2 linked regions of the Urbifossiella limnaea genome follow. The protein of the gene in region 1 binds, or shares a complex with, the protein of each later gene. Links are inferred from orthologs where the notes say so. Each region holds a gene or a part of one and is shown on either strand. Other genes may lie near its edges. The genes, in order: nusB and rpsJ.

Region 1 (11,873 bases):
GGCGAGACGGGCATCCTGTCGGCCGCGGGGCGGCACTTCGCCACGAGCGTCTGCGGCATCCGCTACCTGGAAGGCTCCTACGACCGGCACCTGGTGTGGGAAGACCTGACCGCCGAAGACCTGACGTTCGCCCGCAACGGCACCGCGCCGATGCTCGTCGGCGCCGGGCTGGGCGTGAGCGTCGAGCCCGCGAAGGTGGACTGGGTGACGGTGAAGCGGGTGTCGCTGATCGGGTGACGAAAATGCCTGGCGAGCCGGGGGGCGTCAGCCCCCGGATTCTCGTTCCACCCGCCGCGAGAATCCGGGGGCTGACGCCCCCGGCTCGCCTTCCGATATTCTCACCCCATGACCGCCCCGCTGCTCTCGCAGTTTCGCGCCTCCGACGGCTACTGCTTTTACACCCGCTTCTACCCCGCAGCCGGCGAGCCGCGCGGGCGGCTCGTCTTCGTCCACGGCATCCGCAGCCACGGCGGCTGGTACACGCGGTCGTGTTCCGACTTCGCCGCGGCCGGGTTCGACGTTCACTTCCTCGACCGCCGCGGGGCGGGCCTCAACACCGTGGGTCGCAGTGATGCCCCGTCCTTTCGCCGACTGATCGACGACGCGGCCGAGTACGTGCAGCACCTGCGAGCGGAGAAGGCGTGGCTACCGGTCGTGCTCGCCGGCATCTCGTGGGGCGGCAAGCTCGCGGCCGCGCTGCCGTACCGCCGGCCGGGGCTGATCGACGGGATGGTGCTGCTCTGCCCGGGGCTCGTGCCGAGGGTGGCGCCGCCGCTGCCGACTCGCGCCCGGATCGCGCTGGCGCGGGTGTTCCGGCCGGGGAAGTTCTTCCCGATCCCGCTGAACGAGCCGGAGCTGTTCACCGCCGACGCCGAGTGGCGTGCGTTCCTCGACCGCGAGCCGCACGGCCTCCGCGCGGCCACGGCCCGCTTCCTGTTCGCCAGCTTCGGCCTCGACATCTACCTGCGGCGTGCCGTGAAGCGCGTGACGGTGCCGACGCTGCTCGTGCTCGGCGAGCACGACCGCATCATCGACAACGCGCAAACGCGGCTCTACGCCGGCCGCTTCGGGCGGCCGGTCGAGTTGCTCGACTACCCCGGGGCGCACCACACCCTGGAGTTCGAGCCGCCGGGCCACCCGTGGGTGGGCGACGTCACGAACTGGATGGAACGCCGGCTCGGGGTGTGACCTCGTCAGCGGATCGCCGACGCCGCGACGACGAGGATCAGCATCGCGACGAGGCCGACGGCCAGGAACCAGAGCGCCACGTGCTCCTTCGGCCGCTTGGCGGCGGCGAGGGCGTTGGAGCGTACCTCCTTGCGGTGCTGCCGTCGTTCCGCGTCGTGCCGGGCGTGCTTGGTCGCGCGACTCATGAGCCGGGCCTCCTTGGGCGGCGTGCGCCGCCGTGCCCCCGGTGTGGGGGCGGGCCGCGGGTCGGACCCCGGACTGGTCGGAGAGGGGCCCGCAGCCCCGAAACATGCACTTGAACCCTACACCTGACGCGGGCCGGTGTCGAGCAGGAATCCGAGGATCGGGGGCGGTTTGGAAGTGTCGGCGTCCGCCAGCCGGTCCTGCTCGCGGACGCCCGAGCTGATGTTCCACTAACGGCGTGACATGTTGCCGCGACCCGGTGTGCGGCGCGGCGGCAGAATCAGCCGCGGTCGCCGGGCTTCTTCGGCTTCGCCAGCCCCGCCTTCTCCAGCAGCGACTGGCCGAACACGTTCTCCTCCTCGGCGAACACGTCGTCGATCGCGGTCCCCTCGGCGAACTCGTAGTGGATGACGTAGTTGTGGCCGGCGATGCCGATCTCGTCGCCGGGGCGCAGCGGCCGCCGCTGGGTCCGCTCGCCGTTCACCTTCACGCCGTTGGTGCTCCCCATGTCGCGGAGGAACCACACGCCGCTCTTGAACGCCAGCTCGGCGTGAACGCTCGACACGTTCTGGAACTTCAGGCAGATGTCGCACGACTCGCGGCGGCCGAGCGTCATCACGTCGGCGATGAGGGGGATGGCGTCGCCGCCGCCGACCGGCACCAGCTCGCCGCGTCGCGTGGTTGACATGGGAAGAACCTCGCCCGCAATCGGGGGAATGAAATCGGCCGGCACCGCGCCCGACCGTGGCACCCATGTTAGCCGGTTCGGACAGCGCTGGGAACGGGTGACGCGAACGGAAAACGCCCGGGGGGTGCTCCCCCGGGCGTCGCGTGCGAAGTGTAGGGGCTGCGTTACGGGGCGACCGGCGTCGGGATCGAGATCGGCGCCGTGGGCACCGCCCCGGTGCTCGGCGGCACGATGTTCGGGTGGATGGCGGGAGCCGGGGCCATCACCGGAGCCGGGCCGCCGGGCATCGGGCCGTAGTAACCGGCCGGGCCGGGGAAGTACGGGTTCACCGGGAAGTTCCCGCCGGCCGGCGGCCCGTAGAACGGGGCGTGGACGGGGGCCGGCGTTTGGAAGTGGCCGTCGTAGGGCCAGTACAGGTACCACGGGGCCGCCTGGAAGGCCGGCAGCTGGCGGTTGTGGTGGTTGGCGAACAGGTACGGCCCCAGCCGCGGCGTGTGCGGCTGGCTCATGAACGGGCTGCCGTGGATCCGCCCGTCGGCCATCGCCGACGCGGGCAGGGCCGCCAGCGCGGCCGCGGCCGCGATCACACTCTTGCGCAGGTTCAGCATCTCGGTCGTCCTCCTCCGTGGGACTCGGCGCACCTCCGTGAGCGCACCGAGCGAAGTTCCGAAGCGAATCAGGGGGCGGTGGTGCCGCCGACCGGCACGATCAGGCTGGGCGTCTCGGCGTAGTACGCTGCCGACGCCCCGGCGTGTCCGAACCCGGTGTACCGGGCTTCGGCCGGGCCGCTGGTGACGACCGCCGCCGCCGCCGCCCCGCACGAGTTGCACCCGTGCGAGCCGTGGCGGTGGAACAGCTGGTGCCCGCCGCCGCAGGTGCTACACCCGCCGTTGCCCCAGGCGTGGCCGCCCACGCCGTGGCCCTGAACGCGGCTCCCGGGCTGCCAGCCGTGGATCCACCCGTAGGTGTTCCCGCCGCCGCCGCCGCCGTACCCGCCCTGGTAGCGGAGGTACGCGTCCCACGGGCCGTACGGCTCGAACGGGTAGTACCCCGAGTACGGGCCGTAGTTGAACAGCGGGCCGTGCTGGTGCTTGTACGGGAACATGTGGAGCGCCCAGCCGCCACACTTCAGGCCGAAGGTGTTGGGGCCGTTGTGGGCGCCGGCGACACCGGCCGAAAGGCACAACAGCGGGGCGGCGAGGGCCGCGGCCGCGAGGGTCCGTCTCATCGGGGCTCATCCTTGCGAGTGCGCCCGGACCCGTGGCCTTGCCCTGGCCCCGTCCCTGATCCAGGCCCACCATCATTGCCCCGAATCGCCGCCGTGCCAGGGGAAGCGGTCGGAAGCGCGAGGGGTTGCGGAGACGGGATCGCGCGCAACAGCGCCGACCGGCGGGGCGGGCACAACCGGAACGGCTTCACGCAGGGGCGGGGGTGGCGCCGCACCGCCGGCGCAACTCGTCCAGGTGGTCCAGCGGAACGGCCGTGCTGCCGACGCGGCGGTGGGCGGGGTTCGGGCCGTGGCAGTCGCTGCCGCCGGTGCGGACGAAGCCGAGCTTCGCCGCGACGGAGCGCAGCCGCCCGCCCGGCGACGAGCGGCCGAAGGGGTACTCGGACTCGATGCCGTCGAGCCCCGCGGCCCGGAGCCGGGCGAACTGCTCATCCGACAGGTCCGGCGGGTGCGCCAAACTCGACGCGCCGCCGGCCGCGCGAATGAGGCGGATCGCGTCTTCGATGGGGAGCGTGATCTTGGGCACGACCGCGGCGCGGAGCGGGTGCACGTAGCGGTAGAACGCCCCGTTCACGTTGCCGCTGAAGCCGCAGGCGACGAGCAGCGCCGCGACGTGCCGCCGCCCCAGGCTCGCCGCGCGCGCCGCAATCAATTCGGCGCGGTCGGGCGGAATCACGGTTCCGTTCGCGGCCAGTCTCGCCACGAAGTCGAAGAATCGCTCGCGCCGCCGCTCGCAGACGCGGCGCAGGGCGTCGGCCAGTTCCGCGTGGTCGGGCCGGACGAAGTAGCCGAGCAGGTGCAGCTCGCGGCCGTCGAGGTCGGTGCTGATCTCGACGCCAGGCACGACTTCGAGCGGCTTCCCCCGCACGCTGCTCGCGGCGTCGCACGCCTCCGCCACTCCCGCGAGCGTGTCGTGGTCCGTGACGGCGACCGCGCTCAGCCCGGCCTCGCGCGCCAGCGCGGCGACCTGGGAGGGCGTGTACTCGCCGTCACTGGCGATGGTGTGGACGTGGAGGTCGGCCCGCGGCGGGCTGGCGAGCCGGTGGAGTTGCGAGCACAGGGCCGTGAACGGGGACCGCCTCACGACGCCGCCGGCCGCTTCTTGGCGATGCGGTCGAGGACGCCGTTGACGAACCCCGGCGACTCCTTCGTCCCGAACCGCCGCGACAGCTCGATCGCCTCGTCGAGCACGATGTTGACCGGCTGCCGGGCCGGGTCGTGCAGCAGCTCGTAGCTCGCCAGCCGCAGCACGTTCCGGTCAACCGGGCTCATCCGCGACAGCCGCCAGTTCTCGGCCACGGACGAAATGACGGGGTCGATCGCGGGCTGATTGCCGAGCACGCCGTCGTACAGGGCCAGCGCGAATTTGGTGAGTTCGGCGCTCCCCTTCAGCCGCTCCTCGTTGGCGAGCCGGTCGTGGGCGAAGCGCTCGACCGCCTTGCGCGGCATCCCCGCGGGGTTCTGGTCCTTCAGGAACAGGAGTTGAAGGGCGACTTCGCGGGCGCGGGAGCGGCGGGTCAGCATCCGGCTATCGTAGTGGATTTCCGGCCCCGAGGCGGTACAACGCCGGCACGACCCCACACCCTCCCCGGACGACCCATGCCCCGCTTCCGCGTCGCCGTCACCGACTTCATCAACGACGACCTGTCCACCGAGCGCGACGTCCTCGGCGACATCGCCGACATCACCGCCTACGACGCCTACACCGAGGCCGACCTGGCCGGGAAGATCGACGCCGCCGACGCGGTGATGATCTACCACAACCTCGAACTGACCCGCACCACGATCGGCCGGCTGACGAACTGCAAGCTCATCGTCCGCTGCGGCGTCGGCTTCGACAACGTGGACCACCGGTACGCCCGGGAGCGCGGCATCCCCGTCGGCAACGTCCCCGACTACGGCACCGAGGAGGTCGCCGACTCGGCCATCGGCCTGATGCTGGCGATGACGCGCGGCATCAACTTCCTGAACAACCGCCTCCAGCGCAAGGTCGGAACGTGGATGTACACGCCGGTCGCACCGCTGCGGCGGCTGCGCGGCCGCGTGTTCGGCGTCATCGGCCTCGGGCGCATCGGCGCCGCCGCGGCGCTGCGGGCCAAGGCGCTCGGCATGGACGTGGCCTTCTACGACCCGCTGAAGCCGGACGGGTACGACAAGGCGATCGGCGTCCGCCGCGTGGAGAAGCTCGACGACCTGCTGCGGCAGAGCTTCGTCCTCAGCGTCCACTGCCCGCTCACGCCCGACACCAAGAACATCGTCGACGCCCGCGCCCTCAGCCTGATGCCGGACGGCTCGTACCTCGTGAACACCGCCCGCGGCGCGACCGTCGACGCGGCCGCGATCCCCGCCGCCGTCCGCAGCGGGAAGCTGGCCGGGGCGGCGATCGACGTGCTGCCGTTCGAACCGCCGCCGGACGACCACCCGCTGCTGGCTGCGTGGCGCGACCCCGCCGACCCGTGCCACGACCGCGTCATCGTCAACCCGCACTCGGCGTTCTACTCCGAGGAGGGGTTGCTCGACATGCGCGTGAAGGGCGCCCAGGCGTGCCGCCGGGCGCTACTCGGCGAGCCGCTGCGGAACGTGGTGAACTGACGGGGTGCGCCCACGGGCATCGGGAGAGCCGTTAGGCCGGGGCGCGAGCCCCGTCGGGGATCAGGAGCCCGACGGGGCTCGCGCCCCGGCCTAACGCGCACCGGCTCTGATCCACCGGCAAACCCCAACTGACAGGGCCGGTTGTGCCGGTGTTGCCGCCGCGGGTAAGATGGGGCGGGTGGGGGCCGCGGCCGCGGCGCTTGAGCGGCCGACCCCGCCGGGGTACGCTCGACCGGGAGGGACTCCGCGGAGTGCGCCCCTTCACCCCCGGGGTCCCGGCCGTGAGCAGCCAGAAGAACCCGTTCACCCCGGTCGACCGCGACCTCCTCAAGCGGTGCCTGGCGAACGCACCCGGCTCATGGAACGACTTCGTCGACCGGTTCATCAGCCTCGTCTACCACGCCATCCAGTACACCGCCCACCTTCGGAGCGCCCGCGTCGGCCCCGAGGACCTGGAGGACATCGCCGCCGAGGTGATGCTGAAGCTCGTGGCCAACGACTTCCGCGTCCTCCGCGAGTTCCGCGGCGAGTCGAGCCTGGCGACCTACCTGACGGTGATCGCCCGCCGCATCTGCGTGAAGGAACTGGCCCGCCGGCAACAGGTGCTCAGCGCCATCAACCGCGGCGAGTCGCGGCTGCCGGAGCCGGAGGCCGACGACGCCCCCGCCGCGGCAAAGGGGGTCGAGCGGCTCGAGGAGGTGGACGCGCTGCTGCGGCGGCTGAAGGGCCGCGAGCGCGAGATCGTGCGGCTCTACTACCTGGAGGGCCGCACCTACGAGGAGATCAGCACGGACACCGACGTGCCGGTCAACACGATCGGGGCCGTGCTGTCGCGGGCGCGGAAGAAGCTCCGCGAGATGGCGAAGTTGTCCACCGACGCGACGCCGGTGAAGCCGCGGAAGTCGAAGTCGAAGAAGCCCGACCCCGCGGGCTGAACCCGGCCTCAGTCCAGCTGGTACGGCGAGTTCGCGTCGTGCTCGTGGCGGATCTCGTCCACGGGCTCCTGCTTTAGCCACCCGGCGTACAGCCGGTTCGCCCCGTTGAAGACGAGCCCGTCCTTCCCGCCGACGTTCTTGTAGGCGTGGACCACCCCCGGCGGCACGATCAGCGCGTAGGCCGCGTCCTCGCCCACGTCGCGGACCTCCTTCTTGCCGTAGGTCGGCGAGTCCTTGCGGGCGTCCCACAGGTACACGCGGAACGTCGAGGGGCCGGTGAAGCAGAAGTAGTCGGACTGGTCGACGTGCTCGTGCGGGCCACGGGCCACGCCCGGCTTCGTCTGCGACACGTAGGCCATGACCGGGTGGTACTTGGGGTCGATGAGGTCGTTGCGGAACAGCTCGACGAGCCAGCCGCGCTGGTCGTGGTAGAATTTGAGCGGCACCCACACCACGTCGTGGATCGGGCCGCGCTCGGCGTACTTCGGCAGGGGCACGTTCATGGGCGTCTCCGGGGCCGGCCGGCGGCCGGGCGTTCGGGGCATTCTGCCCACATCCCCCAGCGTGTCAACCTCACCCTGGCCCCGGCCGCCGCGGCCCGATGGGTTGCCCCACCCGCGCGGATCGGTTAGCCTCAGCGCTGTCACCCCGACCGGCCCGAGGCCGCACCATGACACGCGTCGTCTCCGTCGTCGCACTCCTCGCCGTCGCCGGCTCCGCCGCCGCGCAGCCGGTCGGAGCCATCAACCCACAGGTCGTGACGGCGCGGATCGAGAACGGCTCGCTCGTGTGGGCGACGACGCAACTGCTGCCGGTGCAGAAGCCGGTGGTCGTTACCGTCGTGGTGAACGGCCGGCCGACGGCCGAGACGCGGACGGTGACGGAACTCACCCGCGTCACGTCGGAGCGGTCCGAGGCGGTGAAAAACCTGAAGGCCGCCGACGGCGCCGGCCGGGCGATCAACGCCGAGCGGCTGGCGGAGCGGTTGCGCGAGGAGGCGACGGTCGTCCTTCACGTCGGCCGTCTGCCAGACGCCTTCCGCCGGGCGTTCCGCGACGAGACGATTCTCATCGAATTACCCGGTCCTGCCGCCCCGCCGCGGCAATAACCTGTACCCACCCCACCGGAGGCTGACGATGATCCGTGCCGTCGTACCCGGGCTCCTGTGCCTGCTCGCCGCCCCGGCCGCGGCCCAGCCGCCGGCCCCACAGCCCGCGCCCCCGGCGCGACCGATCCCCGTCCAGCGATTGCCACCGCAGACGCTACCCGGTCAGGCGCTCCCGCCGCAGGCAGTACCGGCTCAGCCGCTGCCGCCGCAGGCGTTCACGTTCCCCGCCCAGCCGGCGCCCTGGATGCCGAACGGCGGCGGTGGTGGCGAGCCGCGGGTCGTGGTCGCCAAGGTGGTGGACGGGGCGCTGGTGTACAAGTCCAACACCATGGGTCCGGTCCAGCGCCAGCTCGACGTGACGGTGCTGGAGAACGGGCAGCCGGTGACCCGGAAGCAGACCGTGACGATGATGCAGCAGACCACAAAGGACGTGACGCTGCCGCTGGACGGGCTCAAGGTGAAGGACGCGGCCGGGAAGAAGATTCAGCCGCTGAACCTGGAGCTGCGCCTCGGCGACGGCAAGGGCGTGGTGCTGCACACCGGCCCGCTGCCGGACGCCATCCGGGCGATGTTCAAGGACGACGCGGTGTTCGTGGAAACGACCGCTGGCGCGGGTCAGTTCGCGGCGCCGGTGTTCACGACGGACTTCGCCCCTGCGGGTGGTGGGGTGCCCTCGACGGTCCGCATCCGGCCGGCGCCGGTCGTCGAAGACGCACCGGTCCCGATACCGGGTCGTCCCGCGCGGCCGGTGACGCCCCCGCCGGCGCCGCCGCAGCCGTGACCGAAAGGGTAGCGGTTATGAAGTTGCCGAAGCCGCGGTTGTCGCGCCGCGGCAAGATCGCGGTCCTGGTCGGTCTCGCCGCGTGCGGGCTGGTTGCGGCCGCCGCTTATCGCCCCGCCGCCCGCTGGTGGACCCGCGACCGCGGCGAACACCTCACCGCCGAAGAAGCCCGTAAGCACTTCCCCCTGGCGCTTCCGACCGGGGCGAGCGACGTGCGCTACTACCTGCACACGCAGCCGGACAAGGTGCTGGTGCTGGACTTCGCCGTCGAGGAGTTCAACTTCCTGATCTGGGCGTCAATGCACGGCTGGGCGCCGGAGCCGCTGCGGTCCGGCGTCACGCTCACGCCGCGGCTCGGCTTCGGCGACAGCCAGTCGAGGGTCGTCGTGACCGACGGGTACGGCTTCCGCAACCACCGCGACCCGGCCGCGCCGGACACCGTGCTCGTGGTGTACGACCGGCTGAAGAAGCGGGCCTACTACAGCTACTGGTCGGCACCGCAAACTTGAGTTGCCGCTTGCGGCGTAGCGGCCGCCAGGCCGCAAGCGGCAACGGAACTCACCCCACCTTCTTCGCCGCGGCCACCAACTCCTGGCAGTGCCCTTCCAGGTCGCGGTTGCCGCTCGTGCGAGCCGCCGCGAGCCCGCGCTCGGCGAAGCCCAGCGCCTTCGCCCCGGCCTTGAGCCGCAGCATCTCCTCGGCGGCGGTCGTGTAGAACTTCCCTTCCGCCGGGTGCCCCGCGATCAGCGCCTCGAACGCGGCCGCGGCCTTGTCGGCGTCCTTCGCCTTCACGTACAGCTGGGCCTTCTTCAGCCCGAACTCGACGGCCCGCGAGCCGCCGTTGTGCTCGGCGTCGAACCGCTCGCCCTGCGACAGCAGTTCCTGGGCCTTGTCGAACTCCCCGGCCGCGGTCGCGCCGGTGACGGCGGCGGCGTACAGCGGGTAGCGGTCGGCGTGGGCCGGGTCGTGCGGCTTGGTCACGCCCGCCTGCGCGAACGCCACCGCCAGGTCCCGCGCGTCCAGCTTGAGCGCCGCCCGCATCGCCTGGTCCAACTCCCCGACGCTCAGCGCCGCCACGTCGATGGCCGCGAGTTCGCCGGCATTCATGTCGGTGATCGAGCGCTTGGCCGGGGCCGCCGGGACCACCGGGGCGACGGGCTTCGGCGCTTCGACCGGCACGTCGACGTGTGGCGGCGCGGCGCTGACGTACTCAAGCCCCAGCTTGTGCCGCAGCTCGGCGAAGTCGTACACGTCGATCGGCACGGTCTGGTTGCCGACGCGCTTCTGCGGCACGACGCCGGCGAAGCAGTCGGCCACGAACTTGACCACGCCGAACACCCGCTTCCGCAGCAGCGAGCTGCCGACGGCGTCCAGCGGGGTGTTGCCGGCGAGCGACTTCAGCGGGCGGTGCAGCCACTCCTCCTCGAAGTAGTGTTTAGCGTGGCCGCGGAGCTTCTCCTCGGCCTGCTGCACGTCCTGCGTCTGCGTCGGGTACACCAGCGCGTCGATGACGACGTCGCCGAAGTTGATCGGCGTCGTGGTCGCCGCCGGCTCCTGCACCGCGAGGTTGACGCGGGTCCGCAGTTCCTCGACCACGCGGGCCGAGTTGTCGCGGTTCGGGTGCCACACGCGGATCACGCCCTGCCCGATGGTCAGCTTCGCCACCACCTTCGCGAGCGTGGTGCTCCCCACCGCCAGCAGGCTCGGCAGCTCCTCGACCACCATCGCGCTGACGACGCCCTGCTCCTGATCGACCTGGACGCCGAGCAGCCGGCGGGCCTGTTCCATGCCTTGCAGCCACTGCATGACCGGCTGCGGGTCGCGAATCTGCAGGAAGAAGCCGTGTTCGAGGTAGTCGGCGTCGTTCTCCATCCCCTGCCCGCAGCGGAGGACTTCGAGCAGGGCCGCGGCCTCCTCCGCCCGGTGGTCGTCGGTCTCGAGCTCGATCGACTTGCCGAGCGCCTCGGCGGCCTTCGGCTGCTCGCCGGTCCAGGCGTAGACCAGTCCGAGGTTGAACCACGCCGCGGGGTCGCCGGCCGTGACGCGGGTCAGTTCCTCGAACGCGGCGCGGGCGTCGGAGAACCGGCCGGTCGCCGCCGAGTCGGGCACCTTCTTCGCCGTCGGCCGCAGGGTGTACGCCTTGCGGGCACACTCCGGCAGCCGCGACTCGGCCCCGAACAGCGCCTCGAAGTGCTGCTTCGCCTCGGGGTCGTCCGGCTGGTACCGCACCGACCGCTCCAGCGCCGCCCGCGCGGCCACCGGCCGGTTCAGCAGGAGCTCGTTGCGGAAGATCAGTTCGTAGACGTGGGCCAGTTGGTCCGTCGCCTCGGGGTCGTAGGTCTCCGCGGCCTTCCGGAACAGGAGCAGCGCCCCGATGAGCTCGCCCTCGTTCTGCCGGAACATGCCGCGGAGGAAGTGGGCCATCCCGAAGTTCGGGTTCCGCTTCAGCGCCTCCGACAGCGCCTCCTCGGCCTGCTCGACGAGCTTCTCGGATTCGGCGGGCGTGGGGGCGTTCCCGGCGGCGTTGTACAGGAACTGGGCGTAGTACCCCCACACCGCGGGCTGGTCGGCGTGACCGGTGGTGAGGGCTTTGATGGTCGTGAGGGCGGCGTCGTGCTGGCCGAGGCGCTCCTGCTCGAACGCCTTCTCGACCTGCGCGAAGTACGCGACGCAGCACCACTTGAACTTCTTGCCGCTGCCGCACGGGCAGGAGGCGTAGGGGTCCAACGGCATTCCGCAGTTCCTGGGAGGGTTTGCGAGGCCCGGGGGCGGGCCTCATTCGGTTGTTCTACGGAAGGAGAGGAATCGGGTCGGGGCCGAAATCGCCGCCCTCAGAGTTTGACAGGCCGCGAACCCGTCCTAATTTTCGGTGCCGCCGCGATGCCGCCCGGGGCCGTTCACGCCCCCCCGCCCGCCGCGAGACACCCACGAAGGACATCCTACTATGGTGACGAGCGACCTCGGCGCGTGTGAGTGGTTCGTCTGGGACCTCCGCCGCTCCGGCCTCATCGACCGCGGCCAGCTCGACGCCATCGTCGGCGAGTTCCTGAAGCGGAACCCGCGGGCCGAGGCGCCCGCCCTGGCCGACCACCTCGTCCACCAGGGGACGATCACGCCGTTCCAGGCCGAGCGCATCCTCAACGGCAAGACGCAGGGGCTCGTGCTCGGGC
Region 2 (11,644 bases), 1.7 Mb from region 1 along the record:
CGTCGCCCGGCTTGACGTCGCCGCCGGGGATGGCCTTCTTCACGCTGGCCCGGATGATGTCGCCCAGGTTGGCCACGCGGCGCTTGTTGCCGCCCAGCACCTGGATGCACATCACCTCTTTGGCCCCGGTGTTGTCGGCCACGTCCATGTACGTGTACATCTGGATCATGTCAGCGCCTCGGCGGGGCGTTGCGGCCCCGGGGTGTCTTACTTGGCGTCGGCCGCGGGGGTGGGGGCGGCGGCGTCGCTCCCGGCGACGGCGCCTTCCAGCTTCGACAGCGTTCGGCTCGGGCTCTTCGTGACGACGCGGACGAGGTTCCAGCGCTTCGTCCGCGACAGCGGCCGGCTCTCGGCGATCTCGACCGTGTCGCCGAGGTGCGACTCGTTCTTCTCGTCGTGGACGTAGCAGATCGTCCGCTGCTTGACGTACTTGCCGTACTTCGGGTGCCGCACCGAGCGGGTGACCTCGACCCGGCGGGTCTTGAGGTTCTTGTCCCGGGTGACAATGCCGGTCAGGTGCCGGGGGCCGGTGCTCTTCGCCGGGGTGGCCGTCGCGTCCGCCATCACTTGCTCCCCTTCTTGGCCGTCGCCTTTGCGTGCAGCGCCTCGACGCGCCGGAGCTGCCGCCGCACCAGCCGCTTGCCGGGGCCGCCGGCCTTGTCCTTCTCGCCCAGGCTGGCGACGCGGGTGGCCAGCTGATCGGCCGGGAGGGCCTTCAGCTTGGTCAGCTCGCGCTCCCGCTGGAGGGTGCGGATGCGGGCGATGTCCTTCTTCGCCTTCTTCAGCTCGGTCGCCGTCTCCTTGCGGTCGGACGCCGACTGGAAGCGAAGCGAGAACACGGTCTTTTCGGTTTCCTTCAGGCTGAGCGCGAGCTGTTCGTCGCTCATCCCGCGGAAGTCGGTCTTGGTCGCAGGCATCTACGCACCCGTTTTTAGACGTTCGGCCGGCGGGTCACGAACCGGCACTTGAACGGCATCTTGTAGGCGACGCGGGCCAGGCAGTCGCGGGCGGCACTCTCCGGGAGGCCGCCGATCTCGAACATCACCTGCCCGGACCGCACCACCGCGGCCCAGTACTCGGGCTCGCCCTTGCCCTTACCCATGCGGGTCTCGGCGGGGATCGCAGTCACCGGCTTGTGCGGGAAGACGCGGATGTAGTACCGGCCCTCGCCCGAGACGAACCGCGTCATCGTGATACGGCCCGACTCGATGCACTCGGCCGACAGCCAGCCGCCTTCGAGCGACTGCAGGCCGAAGTCGCCGTAGGCGACGTAGTTGCCGCGGTGGGCGTTACCCTTGATGTAGCCGGCGTACTTCCGCTGCGCGACGATGCCCTTCGTCACCCCGCGCTGTCCCTTCCGGAACTTCACCCGCTTCGGCATCTGCGGCATCGGCCGTCTCCCTCAATGAGTCACACCCCGGGGCCGCACTCAGCGGCCGCCGCCACCGAACCCGCCCGGCCCGCGCCGCGGGCCGCGGCGCCGCTGCGTCGGGGCGCCGGACGCGTCCGTCGGGTCGATGATGTCGCCGGTCAGGTAGTCGCCCTGATTCACCCAGCACTTGATCCCGATGTTCCCCTGGGGGGTGGTGGCCTCGCTGAACCCGTACTCGACCTTCACGCGGAGGGTCGAGAGCGGGATCGAGCCTTCCATCCCCTTCTCGCAGCGGGCCATTTCCGACCCGCCGAGGCGGCCGGACAGTTGGAGCTTCACGCCCTTGGCGCCGCCCTCCATCGCCCGCTGCATCGCCTGCTTCATCGTGCGGCGGAAGCTGGCCCGGCGCTCGAGCTGCTCGGCGATGTCCTCGGCGATCAGCTGCGGGTCGATCTCGGGGCGGGCGATCTCGATCGTCTTCACCTCGATGTGCCGCCGCGTCAGCTTCTCGAGCGCCTTGGTCAGGTTGTCGATCTTCTCGCCCTTCTTGCCGATGATGGCGCCGACCCGGCTGCTGCTGATCGTGATCGTGACCCGCTCGCGGGTCCGCTCGATCTTGATGTCCGAGATGGCCGGCCGCTGGACCTTGCGGTCCTTCTTGTTGGTCAGGTACTTCTGCACGAACGCCCGGACCTTGAAGTCCTCGATCAGCAGTTCGGAGAAGTCGGCCTTGCTGGCGTACCACGTGGAGCGCCAGGGGCGCATGATCCCCGTGCGGAAGCCGGTCGGTCGGACTTTCTGACCCATCGCCGTGCCTCTTGGTCCGTCGTGGTCCGTCGCGGTCGCTTAATGCGCCGGGGGCCGACCGCGGCCGGCCCCCGCTTCTACAACCCCACCCGCCGCTCAGCCTTCGGCGGGTTCGCCGAGAGTGACGTGGATGTGCGACATCCGCCGCTTGATCGGGAACGCGGTGCCGCGCGCCCGGGGCTGGATCCGCTTGAACATCGGCGCCTCGTCGACGCGGGCCTCGGTCACGACAAGGGCGTCGAGGTCCGGGCACTCGCGGTCGTCGGCGTTCCCGAGGGCGCTCTTGACGACCTTCTCCAACAGCCGGGCGCCCCGGTTGTGGTAGAACTTCAGCATCTCGATCGCTTCGTCCGCGTTCCGCCCGCGGATCAGGTCCGCGAACACGCGGATCTTGCGGGGGCCCTGGTCGGCGTAGCGGTGTACGGCCTTGTATTCCATGTCTTACTTCCCGCCCTTCGCCTTGCCGCCGCTGTGACCCTTGAACGTCCGCGTCGGCGAGAACTCGCCGAGCTTGTGGCCGATCATGTCTTCGGTGCAGTAGACCCGCAGGAACGACTTCCCGTTGTGCACGAGGAACGTCGCGCCGATGAACTCCGGGACGACGGTGCAGTCCCGCGCCCAGGTCTTGATCGGCTCCTTGTTCGGCCCCTGCTTCTCGACCTTGCCGAGGAGCCGGAGGTCGACGTAAGGACCCTTCTTCAGCGACCGGCTCATGCGTCGTCCCGCTCGTGTCCTGCCAGGCTCGCCAAACACACACACCGGGCGTCACGAACCCGGGACTGTGTAACGTAGGCAGGCCCACGCGGACCGGCCACCGGATTTCTACTTCAGCGGCGAAGCCCGCACGCCGGGCGGGCCTCAGCTCACTTAACTGCTCTTCTGGTGCTTGCCGCTCGGGCGCCGCCGCAGGATGGCGCCGCCGCCGGGCTTGCGGTCCTTGCGCGTCTTGCCGCCCTTCGACAGCACGCCCGTCGGGCCCTTCGGCTGGCCGCCGCTCTTGCTGCGCCCCTCGCCGCCGCCCATCGGGTGGTCGATCGGGTTCATGGCCATGCCGCGGTTGTGCGGCTTGCGGCCCTTCCACCGGTTCCGCCCGGCCTTGCCGAGGCTGATGTTCATGTGCTCGGGGTTCGACACGCTGCCGATCGTCGCCCGGCACTTGCTCGACACGCGGCGGATTTCCCCGCTCGGCATCGTCAGCTGCGCCCAGTCCTTCTCGCGGGCGCTCAGCGTGGCCGAGCACCCGGCGGAGCGGCAGATCTGACCGCCGCGGCCGGGGGTCAGCTCGACGTTGTGGACGGCCATGCCGAGGGGCACCTTCCACAGCGGCATGCAGTTGCCCGGCTTCGGCTCGACGGCCTCGGTCTCGCCCGAGATGACCTTGTCGCCGGCCTTCATCCCGACCGGGGCCAGGATGTAGCTCTTGGCGTTGTCGTACTTCTCGTCCTTCGGGTATTCGATGAGCGCGATGCGGGCGCTGCGGTTCGGGTCGTACTCGACCGAGATCACCACCGCCTCGACGCCGTCGCGCTTCCGCTTGAAGTCGATCTGGCGGTACATCCGCTTGTGACCACCCCCACGGAACCGGGTGGTGGTGATGCCGTGGTGGTTCCGCCCGCCGCTCTTCTTGATCGGCGACAGCAGCGACTTTTCCGGCTTGTTGACGCCGGGGAACGTGCAGTCCGCGAAGTCGGACACGCTCCCGCCGCGGCGGCCGGCGGAGGTCGGCTTGTATTGCTTGATGCCCATGTCTTGCTCTCAGCTATCGGCCGTCGGCGTTCCGCCGACGGCCGGGTGCCTCGCCGCCTGGCTGACAGCTGACCGCTGACAGCCGCCGCCGGTCAATAGAACTCGATCTTGTCGTCCGGGTGCAGCGCCACGATGGCTTTCTTCCAGGCCGGCAGCGAACCCTCTTCCTGGCGGAACCGGCGGGTCTTCCCCTTCCGGTTCATCGTCCGCACGTCGGTGACGCGGACGTTGAACAGCTCCTCGACCGCCTTCCGGATCTGCGTCTTGTCGGCGATCGGGTTCACCTGGAAGGTGTACGCGTTGTACCGCGTGCTCTGGTGGGTGCCCTTCTCGGTGACGAGGGGCTTCAGGAGCACTTGGTACGGCCGCAGCTCGATCCCCGGCTCGCCGTGGACGCACGGCTTGCGGGCGGCGAGCTTCCGCACGTACCGCTTCGGGTGTGGACGGGGACGCGGCATGACGCTTCTCCACTCCGGGGCGAACCCGGAGCCTCCGGGTGCTACTTGGCGGCGACCTTACGGGCGGCGATGCGGGCGGCCCGGCCGCGGCGCTTGATCGCGGGCTTCTCGGCCTTCGGGGCCGCGGTGGCGGTCGCCGGCGGCTTGATGAACGCCTCGAGCGCCGCCTTCGTCACCAGCAGCCGCTTCTGCCGAAGCACGGTGTAGCAGTTGAACTCGGCGACCGGCAGCACCTTCACGCCCTCGATGTTGCGGGCGCTGCGGTACACGTTCTGGTCCAGCCCGTTGGTGCCGATCAGCACCGTGGTGTCGGCCAGGGTCACGTCCTTCTCGCCGCCCTCGGTCGTCTTCTTGCCGACCTTCAGGCTCTTGAGCAGGCCGAACACTTCCTTCGTCTTCGGGGCGGCGAGAGCCAGCTCGTCGAGGACGACGATCTCCTTGTCCACGATCTTCGACAGCACGGCCATCCGGTTGGCGGCCTTCACGGCCTTTTTCGGGAGGCGGTAGTAGTAGTCGCGGGGCTTCGGCCCCTTCGCGGTACCACCGCCGCGCCGCTTGTTCGTGCGCTTGGTGCCGGCGCGGGCGTTGCCGGTGCCCTTCTGCCGGAACAGCTTCTTTGTGCTGCCGGCCACTTCGCCGCGGCGGAGGGTGCTGTGCGTGCCGGCCCGCTGGTTGGCCAGGAACATCAGCACGGCTTCGTGCATCAGCTGCTTGCTGATCTTGCCGCCGAAGTCCTTCGGGTCGACCGTGATCGACCCCACCTCGGCCCCGGCCTTGTTGACCACGGGGACGGTGATGGCGGTCGTGTACTCGGTGACACGCGAGGACGCGGGAGCCTTCGCGGCCCCGTTGGCGCCGTTCAAGTCGGCCATGGGGGAACCTCATCTCGACCCCGCCTGACCGGTTGCCCGGTGAGCCGCATATTTGGTTCAGTTGCCCGAACCGCGGCGAAGCTGGGTCGTCCTGCACGAGAACCGCCCGCCGAACTGTCCACCCCGGAGGGGTGCCGCGGCGGGCGGGACTAATTTCTTAGCGGCATCCGGGTGGGAGTCAAGCACCCGGCATCGTTTTTGTGCCGCGATGGCTCAGCCGCCGGTGATGACGCGGATCTTGATGTCCACGCCCGGGGGCAGGTTGAGCCCCTTGTTGAGCGCCTCGATGGTCTTCTGCGTCGGCTTGAGGATGTCGATGAGCCGCTTGTGGGTGCGGATCTCGAACTGCTCGCGGCTCTTGCGGTCGATGTGCGGCGACCGCAACACCGTGTACCGTTCGATGCGCGTCGGCAGCGGAATCGGCCCGTGAACGTCGGCGCCGTTGTCCCGGGCCGTCTGCACGATCTCGCCCGCGGTGCGGTCGAGAACCTCGTGGTCGTACCCTTCCATCCGGATGCGGATGCGCTCGCTCTGGTTGGCCGCCACGTTGCCCCCTGTCGCCGCGGACCGCTCGGTCGCCGGGAAATCGGAAGGTGGAACATTATTCGCGGCGCCGCAGGGCGGCAAGGCGCGGGCCGAACAATCGTAGCCGGTCGTCGTACGGTCGCCGGCCGCGCCCCCGCTGCTACCATGACGGTTCCCCGCTACCGGAACCTCGCCATGCTCGTCCCGCTCTCTTGGCTCCGCGACCTCGTTGCGCTCCCGGCCGACCCCGCGATTCTGGTCGAGCGTCTCACGCTCGCCGGCCTGGAAGCCGCGGGCGTGACGGTGTTCGGCCTCCCCGTTCCGACCGGCCTGCGCGTGAAGCCGGAACGCGCCGGCCTGGTGTGGGAGCGCGACAAGGTTGTGCTCGGCAGGGTGCTGAAAATCGAGAAGCACCCCGACGCCGACAAGCTGAAGCTGGTGACGATCGACTACGGCGCGGCCGAGCCGAAAACCGTGGTGACCGGCGCGCCGAACATCGCCCCCGGTCAGAGCGGCATGAAGGTCGTGCTGGGCCTCCGCGGCACGAAGTATTTCTACGCCGACAAGGAGGGCAAGAAGGCCGTCTTCACCCTGGAGCCGAAGGCACTCCGCGGCATCATGAACGACGCGATGTGCATGTCGAACTACGAACTGGGCATCTCCGACGAGCACGAGGGGATCATCCTCCTCGACGACGCCGACCCCGCCCCCGGGACGCCGGTCGCGGACGTGCTCGGTGACGTGGTGGTCGAGCTCGACGTGCTCCCGAACATGGCCCGCTGCCTGTCGCTGATCGGCATCGCCCGCGAGGTTGCGGCCCTCACCGGCGCCGCCACCACGATCGCTGAACCCACGGTGCAGACGATCGCGGACCAGATCGCCGGCAAGGTGTCGGTCGAGATCGCCGACCCGAAGCTGTGCGGTCGCTACACGGCGACAATCATCCGCAACGTGACGATCGGCCCGGCCCCGCGCTGGATGCGGTCGCGGCTCGACGCTGCGGGCATGCGGCCGATCTCGAACGCGGTGGACATCACGAACTACGTGATGCTCGAATACGGCCAGCCGCTCCACGCCTTCGACTACGACGCCCTCGTGGCGCGGGCCGGCGGCAAGGCGCCGGTCATCACGGTGCGGCCGGCGAAGGCGGGCGAGAAGCTGAAGACGCTCGACGGCCAGGACCGCGAGTTGGGGCCGGACAACCTCGTCATCGCCGACGCCGCCGGGCCGGTCGCGCTGGCTGGGGTCATGGGCGGGTTCGACACCGAAGTCACGGCGGCGACCAAGTCCATCCTGCTGGAGTCGGCGGCGTTCGACTTCGTGAGCGTGCGCAAGACGGCGCGGCAGTTCACACTGTTCAGCGAGGCGAGCACGCGGTTCGCCAAGGGCGTCCACCCCGAGCTGGCGAAGCCGGCCGCGGTCCGCGCCGCGGAGCTGTTCCGCACCCTGGCCGGCGGCGAGGTGCTGAGCGGAATCGTGGACAGCTACCCCGCGCCGGTGCCGCCGCAGGTGATCGACCTGACGCCCGCCGCGATCCGCCGCGTTCTCGGCTTCGACATCCCGCCCGCCGAAGTCGTGCGCGTGCTGTCGGCGCTTCAGTTCCAGGTTGAGTCGAAGGGTGAGGGCTGGCGCGTGGCCACGCCGCCGACGCGGCTCGACATCCAGGCCGGTGTCGCCGACCTGATCGAGGAACTGGCCCGCGTCTACGGCTACGACCACCTGCCGGACACGCGGCTGTCGCAGCCCCTGCCCGAACAACTGGGGAATCGGCCGCTGGAACTGGAGGAGCACGTCCGCGACCTGCTCGCCGACCAGGGCTTGCAGGAGTGCATCACCTACTCGCTGACCGGGGCCGCGACGGAAGGGAAACTGTCTACGGGTCGGTCGCACGTCGCGCTGTTGAACCCGATCAGCCCCGACCGCGGCGTGATGCGGACGACGCTGCTGCCGGGCCTGCTCGAAGTCGCGCAGCGGAACCTCCTGGCGGCCGACGCCGTGAGCCTTTTCGAGATCGGCGTCGTGTTCCTGCCGGTGGCCGGTCAGCCGCTTCCGGCCGAGCCGCGGCGGCTGGCGCTGGTGCAGAGTGGCCGCCGCACCGCCGCCGCGTGGGACGACCCACTCGGCACCAAGCCGGCGGCGTTCGACTTCTTCGACCTCAAAGGCGTAATCGAGGCGCTCACGGCCGACCTGCACCTGTCGGCGTCGTTCCGCACCGCGAAGGGCCTGGCGCACCTGCACCCGGGCCGGGCCGCGGAGGTGGTCGTGAACGGCGCGGCGGTCGGGGCGATCGGCGAACTCCACCCGACGGTCGCGGCGAGCTTCGGACTCGGGGAGCGGGCGGTTCAGGTGGCCGAGCTCGATCTCGACGCGCTGCTCGCGGCAGTGCCGGTGCGGTTCCCGTACCGGCCGTTCCCGACGGTGCCGCCGGCCAAGCGCGACGTGGCCGTCATCGTGCCCGCCGACACGCCCGCGGACGCGGTGCTGGCCGAGATTCGCGCCGCCGGCGGCGACCTGTTGACGGGGGCGGAACTGTTCGACGTGTACACCGGCGACCGCATCCCGGCCGGCACCCGCAGCCTGGCGTTCGCGCTGGTGTACCAGCCGGCCGACAAGACGCTGACGGACAAGGAAATCGACAAGGCCCACCAAAAGATCGAGGGTCGGCTCCGGCACGTCCTCAAGGCCCAGATTCGCGGGAAGGATGTGTGATGGTGGTGTTGCCGCTTGCGGCTTAGCGCTGCAGGACGCCAAGCCGCATGCGGACTCGCCCCCGTGCCCTGTTCACTCCAGCACCGTCACCGTCCCACACCCACCGTCGACGCGCACCCGTTGCCCCGTCCGTAGCCGCCGCACCGCGCCCGGCAACCCGGCGACCGCGGGCAGGCCGAACTCGCGCGCCACGATCGCCCCGTGCGACAGGACGCCGCCCGTCTCCATTACCAGCCCCGCGGCGCGCGCGAAGAGCGGCACCCACGCCGGGTCGGTGGAGGGACACACCAGCACGTAGCCCCCCTCCGTCGGCGGCGCCGTCGGCTCTGTCAGCACCAGCGCCGGCCCCTCGGCGGTCCCCGCGGACAGTGCCACGCCGGTGAGCACGTCGCCGCCGTCGGGCGCGGGGAGGGGCCGGCCGATCGCCTCCAGATCGTCGCTGAACAGCACCGGCGGCACCTCCAGCGACAACTCCGCCTGCCGCCGTTTTCGCCGCTGCGCGATCCCCGGTGCCAGGTCCGTGTAGCAGTCCGCGATGACGAGCGGCAGTTCGTCGGGCAGCAGGTAGAAGACGCCGCCGTGGAAGCCGTAGCGGCGGTCGATCGTGACCAGCGCCCGGCGGATGACGGCGTACCCGAGAAGTAAGTAGTGCTTCGCCGCCTCGCGGAGTCCGAGGTACGTCCGCAAGCGATTCACCCACACGCCCGCCTGCGCCTTCGCGGTGCCGGTCAACTTGGCCTCGGCGGCGACGCGGTCCCAGGATTCGGTCGCGCCCGCCGGTTGCGACCGGTGGCCGTCGCCCGACCGGACCAGCGCGTCGAGTTGGTGCGGCACCTCGGCCCAGCGCGGCTGGCTCAGTTCCATCTCGTTCGGGCCGCGGTGGCCGAACCGCTCCAAGAATTCCTCCCGGCCCAGCGTACCCGCGGCCAGGTCGCGCAGCCCGCCGGCGAGGTGCGCGTCCGCGGGCGGCTGTGCCCCCAGGCTCAGCTCGCCGACAGCCGCGCGGGCCCGTTCATCTCCCATCGCCGGCTTGAGCCGCTCGACCAGTGTGCTCCAGCACAGATCGGCGAAGACCGTAGGTTTCAGGCTGTGCCGGGCGAAGTCCACGAGCGTCCGCTGCGTCCACTCCTGGACCGCGGCGACGAGTGCGGACGACGGCACCCGCGCCCAGTCGCGGGCCAGCGCCTCCCGGGCCGCCGCCACGAACGGCGGCACGATCTCGGTCGTGAACCGCTCCGCAAACGTCTCCGCCTCGCGCTTCGTCCGCGACATCAGCCGCGTCAGCCGCCACACCGTCGCGGGCAGCCGTAGCCACCCCATCAGCCCGCCGCCGGCCAGCGGGTTGAGCGTCGGCTTGGGGTCGAGCGCCTTCCGCGGGTCGGCCTTGAGCGCGGCGAACGGGTACTCGAACGGCGGGTGCGCCCCCTGCATCCGCGGCATCCGCGACAGGTTCGCCATCGGCCGGCCGGCGACCAGGTCGAACGCCGACAGCGCCCCCAACCCCGGGTCGGGCGGCGCCCCCAGGTCGCGGTTCATGGCCCCGAACCCGCCGTCGGCCGCGAGTAGCCGTTGAACAACCCCCCACGTCATCGGCGTCGGCGCCGGTAGTACCTCGCTCAGGTTGTAACGCACCCACACCGTGCCGCCTGGGGCCGCCTTCGCCCGGAGGTCCTCCACCGACTCGCGGAGCGCCGTCTCGCGGTCGGCCGCGGTGGCGACGGTGATCGGCCGCGACTGCAGCAGGTACACCCGGCCGCCGGCGACGGCCCACTCGATGTCGCGCGGCTCGCCGTCGAACGCCTCCACGCGCCGGCCCAGGTCGGCGAGTCGTGACAGCTCGCTGTCACTGAGGCAGAAGCGGGCGCGGTCGGCGTCCGACACCGCTTCTTCGCCGGCGACACCGACGCGCACGTCCTTCGCCCCGAGCCGTCGGTCGAGGACGGCGCCGCTGTCGCGGTCCAGGGTGAAGCGGTCGGGCGTGACGCGGCCGGACACCACGACCTCGCCGAGCCCCCACGCCGCTTCCACCAGCATCCGCCGGCCGGTGGTATCGAGCGGGTCGCGGGTGAACAGCACGCCGGCCGCGTCGGCCGGCACCAGTTCCTGCACGACGACCGCCATCGCCAGGTCTGAGTCGTCCACGCCCTGCTTCGCCCGATACGCCTTCGCCCGTTCGGTGTGGAGCGACGCCCAACAGCGCTCCACCGCGTCCAGAACGGCGTCGAGGCCCCGGACGCCGAGGATCGTTTCCTGTTGGCCGGCGAAGCTGGCTTCGCTGCCGTCCTCGCCGGTGGCGCTGGACCGGACCGCGACTGGGCAATCGCCCAATTGCCGCAGGTATTCCGCGAAGCTGGTGACGAAGGCGGCGTCTGAGTGAACGCCGGTCGGCTGTAGGCGGCGGTAGGCGTCGGTGGTGACGACGAACCCGGGCGGTACAGGCAGGTCGGCGGCGATGGAGCGGCCGAGCGAAAAGCCTTTGCCGCCGACGCGGGGGGCGTCGGCGGCAGTAACGGAGAGGAAGGGGAGCAGGTCGGACATGCGGCAATTCTAGGCACGGACCGGTCGCGGCGTGGGGCGGGCACTCAACGCGGCCGCTTTGCCGAACCGGAGCGCTTGTTCGCCGGGAAGCCGCCGACCGCGCCGCCCGAACTGCCGGCGTGCGCCCCGTCGTCCTCGGCGGCGCCCTCCGTCCGCTCGTCGAACTGGCCGCTGCCCATCGCGCTTTCGAGATTCGATACGTCGGCGGGATTGCCGCGGCCGGAATTAGTGCCAGCCAGTCCGCCTTCGGGGCCACCGCCGCCGGGCGTCCCGGCGGCGTGAACGTCGTCGTTCTGGACGCCGTCGATGTCGGTGTCGTCGAGGGTGGACTGCCAAGCCGTGGGCCGGCCGGAGTTCAGGTTCACCGCCGCGCCGCTCTGCATCTTCGCCGCGCAGCCGACGCAGTGGCGGACGTACGGCAGCGCCTCCAACCGCTCCTCGCCGATCGCCCGGCCGCACGCCTCGCAGGTGCCGAACGTGCCCGAGTCGAGACGGTCCAGGGCTGCCTGCACCTCACCCCGCAGGTGTGCTTCGTTCTCCAGCAGCGTGGCGTTCAGTTCCTGATTGTAGACCTCGGACCCCACGTCCCCGAGGTGTAGGGGAGCGTTCGAGAGTCC

What was found.
Region 2: the proteins of nusB (region 1) and rpsJ are in contact, whole or in part, in a solved structure (PDB 3D3B), measured with the Escherichia coli proteins. The link is inferred for Urbifossiella limnaea from one-to-one orthologs.

What each region holds. Positions count from the first base shown.
Region 1 is NZ_CP036273.1:4,307,448-4,319,320, forward strand. Bases 3,090-6,022 are described here. They hold nusB (transcription antitermination factor NusB), read right to left. Parts: upstream 4,812-6,022; coding sequence 4,368-4,811; downstream 3,090-4,367. Other genes in these bases: ETAA1_RS17650 (hypothetical protein), read right to left, coding at 3,090-3,287; ETAA1_RS17655 (PHP domain-containing protein), read right to left, coding at 3,475-4,371; ETAA1_RS17665 (C-terminal binding protein), read left to right, coding at 4,887-5,879. In the rest of the region: ETAA1_RS17625 (dipeptide epimerase), read left to right, coding at 1-237; ETAA1_RS17630 (alpha/beta fold hydrolase), read left to right, coding at 346-1,188; ETAA1_RS17635 (hypothetical protein), read right to left, coding at 1,194-1,373; ETAA1_RS17640 (FHA domain-containing protein), read right to left, coding at 1,652-2,059; ETAA1_RS17645 (hypothetical protein), read right to left, coding at 2,224-2,667; more of ETAA1_RS17650, read right to left, coding at 2,736-3,089; ETAA1_RS17670 (RNA polymerase sigma factor), read left to right, coding at 6,161-6,814; ETAA1_RS17675 (dTDP-4-dehydrorhamnose 3,5-epimerase family protein), read right to left, coding at 6,823-7,317; ETAA1_RS17680 (hypothetical protein), read left to right, coding at 7,485-7,922; ETAA1_RS17685 (hypothetical protein), read left to right, coding at 7,951-8,703; ETAA1_RS17690 (hypothetical protein), read left to right, coding at 8,721-9,212; ETAA1_RS17695 (tetratricopeptide repeat protein), read right to left, coding at 9,262-11,436; ETAA1_RS17700 (serine/threonine protein kinase), read left to right, coding at 11,648-11,873. UniProt on the Escherichia coli protein: Part of the processive rRNA transcription and antitermination complex (rrnTAC). The complex forms an RNA-chaperone ring around the RNA exit tunnel of RNA polymerase (RNAP).
Region 2 is NZ_CP036273.1:2,630,053-2,641,696, forward strand. Bases 4,136-6,839 are described here. They hold rpsJ (30S ribosomal protein S10), read right to left. Parts: upstream 5,802-6,839; coding sequence 5,469-5,801; downstream 4,136-5,468. Other genes in these bases: rplW (50S ribosomal protein L23), read right to left, coding at 4,136-4,383; rplD (50S ribosomal protein L4), read right to left, coding at 4,425-5,255; pheT (phenylalanine--tRNA ligase subunit beta), read left to right, coding at 5,976-6,839. In the rest of the region: rplN (50S ribosomal protein L14), read right to left, coding at 1-169; rpsQ (30S ribosomal protein S17), read right to left, coding at 208-564; rpmC (50S ribosomal protein L29), read right to left, coding at 564-917; rplP (50S ribosomal protein L16), read right to left, coding at 932-1,390; rpsC (30S ribosomal protein S3), read right to left, coding at 1,430-2,179; rplV (50S ribosomal protein L22), read right to left, coding at 2,276-2,617; rpsS (30S ribosomal protein S19), read right to left, coding at 2,621-2,893; rplB (50S ribosomal protein L2), read right to left, coding at 3,047-3,925; more of rplW, read right to left, coding at 4,018-4,135; more of pheT, read left to right, coding at 6,840-8,489; ETAA1_RS10620 (PEP/pyruvate-binding domain-containing protein), read right to left, coding at 8,562-11,027; ETAA1_RS10625 (TraR/DksA family transcriptional regulator), read right to left, coding at 11,072-11,644. UniProt on the Escherichia coli protein: Involved in the binding of tRNA to the ribosomes. Part of the processive rRNA transcription and antitermination complex (rrnTAC). The complex forms an RNA-chaperone ring around the RNA exit tunnel of RNA polymerase (RNAP).